DNA from 2 places in the Variovorax robiniae genome. Region 1 is predicted to be linked to the other one. Evidence: predicted binding sites of a transcription regulator. Region 1 holds the regulator's gene; the other holds the start of a gene.
The links. Region 1 encodes FNR, which switches genes on or off when oxygen is low (the NO sensors DNR and NnrR bind a similar motif). Its sites were predicted from a motif close to TTGATNNNNATCAA; they were not measured.
Positions count from the first base shown of each region.

Region 2: WKW79_RS23040 (hemerythrin domain-containing protein) is a predicted target of FNR. The motif match lies at 2,513-2,526, and genes of this name have one in related genera.

Region 1 covers NZ_JBBKZS010000008.1:228,752-232,960, forward strand. Annotated here, with positions in the region: gene ccoP (cytochrome-c oxidase, cbb3-type subunit III) at 1-131, shown strand, start outside; gene ccoG (cytochrome c oxidase accessory protein CcoG) at 149-1,576, shown strand; gene WKW79_RS19995 (FixH family protein) at 1,594-1,872, shown strand; gene WKW79_RS20000 (hypothetical protein) at 1,869-2,135, shown strand; gene fnr (fumarate/nitrate reduction transcriptional regulator Fnr) at 2,116-2,835, opposite strand; gene hemN (oxygen-independent coproporphyrinogen III oxidase) at 2,964-4,209, shown strand, end outside.
Region 2 covers NZ_JBBKZS010000011.1:35,563-39,771, reverse strand. Annotated here, with positions in the region: gene WKW79_RS23055 (GNAT family N-acetyltransferase) at 75-581, shown strand; gene WKW79_RS23050 (group III truncated hemoglobin) at 741-1,145, opposite strand; gene WKW79_RS23045 (PAS domain-containing protein) at 1,242-1,658, shown strand; gene WKW79_RS23040 (hemerythrin domain-containing protein) at 1,761-2,402, opposite strand; gene WKW79_RS23035 (LysR substrate-binding domain-containing protein) at 2,650-3,684, opposite strand; gene WKW79_RS23030 (hypothetical protein) at 3,664-3,903, shown strand.

The sequences.
Region 1 (4,209 bases):
TCAACGGCGGCAAGCACAACGTGATGCCGGCACAGGAAGGCCGGCTGACCGAGGCGCAGATCAAGGTCGTCGCGTCCTATGTCTGGGGCCTGTCGAACAAGGCGCAGCCTGCCGCCAAGGCCTCGAACTGACGCCCGGCAATCCTGTCATGTCTCGCGACGCGGAGTCCCGCAAGATCATTCCGATTGCCCCCGCGGCGGCGGAGTCGACCGCGCTGTACGAGGCGTCGAAGAAGATCTATCCGCGCAGCGTGCGCGGCAGGTTCGCGCGCTGGCGCTGGGCGATGGTGTTCGCGACCCAGCTTTTCTTCTACGTCATGCCGTGGACGCAATGGGGCGGGCGCCAGACGCTGCTGTTCGACCTGGCGGCGCGGCGCTTCTACATCTTCGGTCTGGTGCTCTATCCGCAGGACCTGATCTACCTGGCCGGGCTGCTGGTGCTGTCGGCGATGGCGCTGTTCCTGTTCACGGCCGTGGCGGGCCGGCTGTGGTGCGGCTACACCTGCCCGCAGACGGTCTACACGGAGATCTTCATGTGGATCGAGCAGAAGATCGAGGGCAATCGCATCGCGCGCATGCGCCTCGATGGCGAACCCTTCTCGCTCGAGAAGCTGGTGAAGAAGTGGTTCAAGCACCTCGTCTGGCTGATCATTGCGATGTGGACCGGCTTCACCTTCGTCGGCTACTTCACGCCGATCCGCGAGCTGGGCATGGAGTTCCTGCAAACGCGCATGGATTCGTGGGAGGTGTTCTGGGTCATCTTCTACGGCCTGGCGACCTATGGCAACGCTGGCTTCATGCGCGAGCAGGTCTGCAAGTACATGTGCCCTTATGCCCGGTTCCAGAGCGCGATGTTCGACCGCGATACCTTGATCGTGAGCTATGACAGCGCCCGTGGCGAGCCGCGCGGCGTGCGGGCCAAGGGCAAGGACGGCCGGGAGCTCGGCCTGGGCGACTGCATCGATTGCTCGCTGTGCGTGCAGGTGTGCCCGACCGGCATCGACATCCGGCAGGGACTGCAATACGAATGCATCGGCTGCGGCCTGTGCGTCGATGGCTGCAACACCGTCATGGACCGCATGAACCTGCCGCGCGGCTTGATCCGCTATGCGACCGAAAACGGGCTGGCCAAGGGCTGGTCGTCCGCGCAGATCCTGCGGCGCGTGTTCAGGCCGCGGGTGCTGGTGTATTCCTGCGTGCTGGTGGCGCTGGGCATCGGCCTGCTGGCGAGCCTCGTCCTGCGGATGCCGCTGAAGGTGGATGTGGTGCGCGACAGGGGCTCGCTCGCGCGCATCGTGGAAGGTGGCGAGTTCGAGAACGTCTACCGCTTGCAGATCATGAACGCCACGGAGTCGCCGCAGGTCTATCGCATCGCGGTCAGCGGACTGGATGGCTTGCACGTGGCCTCCGCCGCGGAGGCCGAGGTCGGACCGGCCGAGTCGCGCTGGGTGGCGGTGCGGCTGCAACTGCCGGGCGACAAGGCACCACCGGGCTCGCACACGGTGCACTTCGAGGTGGGCACGGCGGATGGCCGTGCGCATGTCTCGGAGAAGGCAGTCTTCCTGGTGCCGAGATGATGAAGAAAGGACAAGCCATGCCAGCCAGCAACCCCCAGACTTCGCTGCCCTGGTGGCGCTTTCCGCTCATGTGGCTGGTGGTCGGCCTGCCGGCGACCGTGGTCGTCGCCGGGCTGTACACCGCGTGGATCGCGATGCACGGCACCGACAGCGTGGTCGAGGAGGACTACTACCGCAAGGGCATCGAGATCAATCGCACGCTCGCCGACAAGAGCCTGCTGCCGGCGCAGAAAGGGCGCAACCATGCGATGACGCCAGCCGAGGACGTGCCCGCGCATGGGAGCGCAAAGCAGTGAGCGCGCGCAGGTGGATCGCGATCCTTTGGCCGGCCTTCCTCGTGGCGAGCCTGATCGAACTGGTCGTGTTCGCGCTGGTCGATCCGTCCGACTTGCGCTGGGGCAGGGAAGGGCTGGGCTATACGCGGCAGGCCGTCTACACCGCCAGCTTCTTCTTGTTCTGGGTAATGTCGGCGGCCGCCTGCGCGCTCGCGGTGGCACTGACGGTGGAGCCGCCCGAGGGCGATGCGCCGCCGGAGCGTTTCAACGCCCGGGCGGATTGACGATGCGTTGCAAGGCCTGCGCATCGAGGATGCGAAGGTTGCGTTGCTGCACGTCGACGATGCCGTCCTCGCTGAACTTCGACAGCGTGCGGCTGATGGTCTCCAGCTTGAGCCCGAGGTAGCTGCCGATCTCCTCGCGCGTCATGCGCAGGATCACCTCCGAGCGCGAGAAGCCGCGCGCATGCAGCCGCTGGACCAGGTTCAGCAGGAAGGCGGCCATGCGTTCCTCGGCCCGCATGCTGCCGAGCAGCAGCAGGACGCCGTTCTCGCGCACGATCTCGCGGCTCATCACCTGGTGCACGTGGCGTTGCAGTGCCGGCACCTCGCGCGACAGGGCCTCTACGCGTTCGAAGGGAATGATGCAAACCTCCGAGTCCTCCAGCGCCACGGCATCGCAGTTGTGGCGCGCGTTGACGATGCCGTCGAGCCCCATGATCTCGCCGGCCATCTGGAAGCCGGTGACCTGGTCGCGGCCGTCGTCGCTGGCCACGCGGGTCTTGAAGACGCCGGTGCGGATGGCATAGAGCGAGGTGAACTTGTCGCCGTTGTGGAACAGCGTCTCGCGCCGGCGCAGCTTGCGCCGCGTCTTGACCAGGCCGTCGATGCGGCGGAGATCTTCGGGCTGCAGGCCCGCGGGCATGCACAGTTCCCGGAGGTTGCAGTTGGAGCAGGCGACCTGGATGGTAGGTGGGATGGTCATGGGCAGCATTCGTCGTTTGCGCCGGATTCTGCTGAGTGCTACCTGGGGTGGTGTTGACGCAGGTCAACACGCGTGACGACCTTCGAGGGCACATTGAATTTCCCTCTTCCGTTGTGCGAGTCATCCCGATGTCCCTCGTCTGTCCCTCCGCCGAGTCTTCCGTTGGCCCCTTGCTGCCCTCCGTCGCGATGCTGCGGCGCTTCGACGTGGCTGGGCCGCGCTACACCTCCTACCCGACGGCCGACCGCTTCGTCGAGGCCTTCGATGCGGCGGACTATGCGCAGGCATTGCGCCAGCGCCGCAGTGCCGGCGCCCGCGCGCTGCCGCTGTCGCTCTACGTGCATGTGCCCTTCTGCGAGTCGCTGTGCTACTTCTGCGCCTGCAACAAGATCGTGACGCGCCATCACGAGCGGGCCACGCAGTACCTCGGCTACCTGGCGAAGGAGATCCAGTTGCAGACGGAGCAACTCGGGCGCGGGGCCTCGGTAAGCCAGTTGCACCTGGGCGGCGGCTCGCCCACCTTCCTCGACGACGCGCACCTGGCACAGCTGATGGGGATGCTGCACGGTGCCTTCAACTTCACGCCGGATTGCGAGCGCTCCATCGAGATCGACCCGCGCACCGTCGATGCCGAGCGCCTGGCCAACCTTGCGGTGCTCGGCTTCAACCGCCTGAGCTTCGGCGTGCAGGACTTCGACCACGAGGTGCAGAAGGCCATCCACCGCATCCAGCCCGCGGCGCAGGTGTTCGAGCTGATGGCCGCGGCAAGGCAGCTGGGCTTCAAGTCCGTCAACATCGACCTCATCCACGGCCTGCCGCTGCAGACGGTGGAATCCTTCGAGCGCACGCTGGCGAAGGTGTGCGAACTGCGGCCCGACCGCGTCGCGCTCTATGCCTACGCGCACCTGCCGGACCGCTTCAAGGCACAGCGCCGCATCCACATCGAGCAGCTTCCGGCCGCGGCGGACAAGGTGCAGATGCTGGCGCGATCGATCGCGGTGCTGAGCGCGGCCGGCTATGTCCACATCGGCATGGACCACTTCGCCTTGCCGCAGGATGCGCTGGCCGTCGCCAAGCGGCAGGGCCGCCTGCACCGCAACTTCCAGGGCTACAGCACGCAGCCGGACTGCGACCTGGTGGCGCTGGGCGTGTCGGCCATCGGGCGCATCGGCGCGACCTACAGCCAGAACGCGAAGTCGCTGCCGGACTACTACGACCACCTGGACCAGCACCGCCTGCCGGTGGTGCGCGGCCTGGCGCTGACGCGGGACGACCTGCTGCGGCGCGCGGTGATCATGGCCCTGATGTGCCAGGGCCGGCTCGATTTCGAGGCGATGGGCCAGGCGCATCTCATCGACTTCCGCGACCACTTCG
Region 2 (4,209 bases), on a different contig from region 1:
AGTTGACATGAGGAAGATGATCGGCGCTCGGCGCCAGGAGCCAGCAGAAGGCCCGCAGATGCCGAACCCACGTCATGACTGACGCCGATCTTTCAATGCAAGACCTGGGCGACTATCGAATGCTGTCGACCCGCCAGCAGGCTGCGCTGCTCGGGCGCCACCGCGAGGAGTTGGCCTGCCTGATTGCGCCTTGCGTCATCGAGGAGCAGGTGCGCGATGGCACTGGCGTGATGATCGCCGAGCGCGATGCCGTGGTGTTCGTCAATCCTGATACCGACGACAGCGCAGGCGTCAGGGACGTCTACATCGCCTGTGTGCTCGTGCGGCCCGGCATGCGCGGCAAGGGGCTCGGCGGGCAGGTACTCGACGCCGTCCGTGCGCGCTTCCCGGACGCGACACTGAACCTGGAGTGCTACGGCCCATGGCGCGTTGAATTCTTCGAGCGCCACGGCTTCATCCAGACGTCCACCACGCGGGGCGGCTACTTCTGGATGCGCAGCGACCCAAGGCAGGCCCAGGCGCTCTTCGACACGGTGACACGAGCAACGCGACGCGCGCAGGGGCTGGTGGCCGCGGCTTGATGCGTCCGACTCATGTCGGTCCGGGCGTTGCGCCACATACATCAGCAGGCGCAACGCATAGTCGGCCATTGCGGTCAGCCGCATCGATCATCTCCGAAATGCCAAAGCTCAGGCGCTTCCATGTCGGCAGCATGCCCTGCAGGAACCACGAGAGGCAACTCAGCCATGCCGCAGTCCCGTGGGCACGGTCTCAGGACGGCGGCTCATCTGGTAGCCATACCAGAGGCTTTCCGCGATCCGCTGTGCCGTGTCATAGGCCTGTTCGCCCATGGCTCGGTTGGGTTGCACCGCCGTCGTCTCGCGAAACAGGGCCAACCAGCGTTCGAACAAATGCGCATTCAGATCCGGCAAGGCCACATGCTTGGGCATGGGCGTGCCGCGAAACCTGCCACTGCCCCGCAGGATCGACGACCAGAAGTCCGTCAGCTTCGAGAGGTGGCCGTCCCAGTCGCGAATGTGCGTGTTGAAGATCGGGCCGAGCGTCTCGTCCTTGCGCACCGCCTCGTAGAAGCTGCGCACCATGGCAGAGATTTCCCGGTCGGTGCAGAGTTCAGGCGAGAGCACGGTACTTCTCCGTTTGAAGATTTATATGTAATATATCTTATGCCCCGGAACAGTGCAATTCCGGGCATGCACGCATTCGCCCGCGAGGAAGAAGAAATGGCCCATGATCCACTCGACGCCCTGATCCTGGAACAGGCAGCAGAAGCCGTCATCTATGCGAACAGCGCCGGCGTGATCGAGCGATGGAACGCCGCTGCAGTTGCGATGTTCGGCTTCACCGCATCCGACGCGCTGGGGCAGCACCTGGACCTCGTGATCCCGGAGCATCTGCGCAAGGCGCACTGGCAAGCGTTCGATGCCGCCATGGCGCGTGGCAAGACGCGCCTGGGTGGACGCGCGACGATGACGCGGGGACTGCACAAGACCGGCCAGAAACTCTACCTGGACATGAGCTTTGCGCTGATCACGGACGCCAACGGCTCCCCGTTGGGATCCGTGGCGGTGGCACGCGATGCCACCGAGCGGGTCGAGCGAGAAAAGGCGGCCGTGGCAGCAACGGCACATCCGCGCTGACTGGTGCTCCAGGCGCCTGCCGGTGGTCGCCGGCGGTCAATCGGTCCAGTTCGTATCCGGTCGCGCACGTGCCGGGCATCTTGCCGCGGCGCACGCCGCGCTTCACGGGTTCGTGAACCTCGGCAAGGCCGCGCCTGCCAATGCCTCTAGAACAGAGCCAACATTGCCCGAATGCTCCAGCGTGCCGAGAATCTTCTTGAAAAGCGGCCTATAGGCCTCATCGGCCGCAGCACCCGCAAGCGGATCGCGATTGGCCAGGAAGGCCGCATCGAGTTCGGCCCAATCGTCGGCGCTGAGCACGGATTCGGCGACCGGCAGGATCTCGACTTCCTCGACGTGCATGTGATGAAGGTAGAAATCGACGTACTGCTTCATCAATGACTCGAACTTCTCCCGGCGGGCGTCGCACTGATCCGTCTCGCTCATCATCCGCCACCCGAGCAGCGCATGTTCGAGCTCGCGGATGGCCTGTTCCCCGCGAGCGTGGTCATCGTCCAGCCGGTCGAGCACGGCGTCGATCCGCTGGTTCCGCCCGCGAATCCTTGGAAAGAGCAGGCGACTTTCCTTGGGGTGGTGCAGCTTCTCCGGGAACTCGTCGACGTAGAACAACATGGCCTGCAGAGCCTCGAGATCGGGCAAGGTACCCTTGCGGCGGTGCTCGGACAGCATCAGGATGATGGAGCGCAACATCGCGGACAGCGCCCGGTGTTCTCCGCAGATGATGATCAGGCTCGGATGGGTCATGGCGCCTTCTCCCGCAACAATATCGAAGCGTTCGTGAGCTGAAAGATGCTCAGCGAAGCGATGTGGTCCTCCAGATGCCGCGAGCTTAGAAGCCAGGCCGTGTTTCGACCTTGACGCAGGACAACCCGCCATGCGAGCGACGTTCACTTGATGAACCGTACGGGTCCGCCCAGCAGGTCGTCGAGCTCCCAGCCGAGGTGCGTCCGTCACCAGCCAGATCGGCGACCCAGGCTGCCTCGCGCACAGGTCAACGGCCCGTGAGCGCGCGAGATACGATCTCGATCTGCTTGCGAACGAACACCTGTCCCGGATCGGAACCCTTGCTCGCTGGCCATACCAGCTTGATGGGAAACGTTCTTGTGGCGACCACTTCAGGCAGTACCCGAAGCTGGAATGCGCCGCGTGCCAGTTTCAGCATGCTCCTGGGCACCAGCCCCACCAGGCCCGATTGGCTGGCGAGCAGCAAGACTTCCATGATCTCCGACACCTCGATCGCGAAGTTCAGCTTCAGGCGCAGCCATTCCTGAAGGCCGGGCACTGGACTATCGCCATCGATGCGAGGACGCAATCCCACGAACTCCAGCGATTGCAGATCCTTTTCGTGACGGACCTTGAGCGCCGCAGGATGGTCCCGCCGGGCAACGGCCACCAGGGCATCCTCGAAGAGCGCGAGTTCATGGAAGTGGCTGCTTGCCGGCACCAGCCAGTCGACGGCCGCATCGAAGCCGCCGCTTCTCAGTGAATGCTCGAGGTCCACCGGCCTGGAGCGGGTGCTGAAAGAGACATGGATTCCCGGCGCAGCGGTCGCGAGACGCTCGCGCAGGCGCACCGCCAGCAAGGGTCCCAGCGGATGCGACACGCTGATGTGGAATGACCGCGTCGAGGACTTCGCGTCAAAGCCGCGGGCGTCCGAGACCGACTCGCGAAGCGTGCCCAGCGCACCATGCAACTTCGCATAGACAGCGTCCGCGGCAGCGGTCCGATGGACGCCCCTGCCGTGACGAATGAACAGTTCGTCGTTCAGGAGGACTCGCAGGCGCGCCACGGCGTTGCTGACGGCCGGCTGGCTCATGGCAAGACGCTGCGCGGCGCTCGTCAAGCTGCACTCCTCATAGACCACCTCGAAGACCGGCAAGAGGTTCAGATCGACACTTCTGAGATTGAGCATGTGAATACCTGAGGTAGGAACTATCAAGTGGACGTTATCTGTCGCAGAGCCGAGACTACTCCCTGCAGCTCTTCTTTGGCGATGGACAGCACCATGAACTTCGGCGACCTTCAACCTGGCGATCTTTTCACCTTCAGGCCCCTCATCGGCATGCCGTGGTCGGACCGCAAGGTCTATCGCAAGGCAACCGACAGGACATTCCACCGCGCGGACAAGGTGCTCAGCATCCGCATCATCGGCTCGACCATGACGCCGGTGACCCCGGAATCGTCCGACACCATGGCCAGTTCGCAATCGCGGCGAGGGCAAGTTGCAACTTTCGCCATCGCCTGAGGCGTTTGGCATCGACAAGAAACTTCATGAAAACACGGCCGCTGCGCAGGCGGATCTGTGGACGAGACCTGGACACTGCGATGGAAAATTCTCTGGCAACCCACAACGCGGCAGCGCCGCCATGCACATCGACCGACACGCTAAGAACTGACTGCAGGCTGGCTGCGTTGCGTACTCATGAGGACGCGAACTACGACGCCCTTGCCAACGTGGACGAAGTCGAAGCCCTCAATCGCCGGAGTGCCGATCGGCATGGCGCCTCCCGATTCCGCCGCGTTGGAATCCCCGGGGTGATCGGTCGAGTCA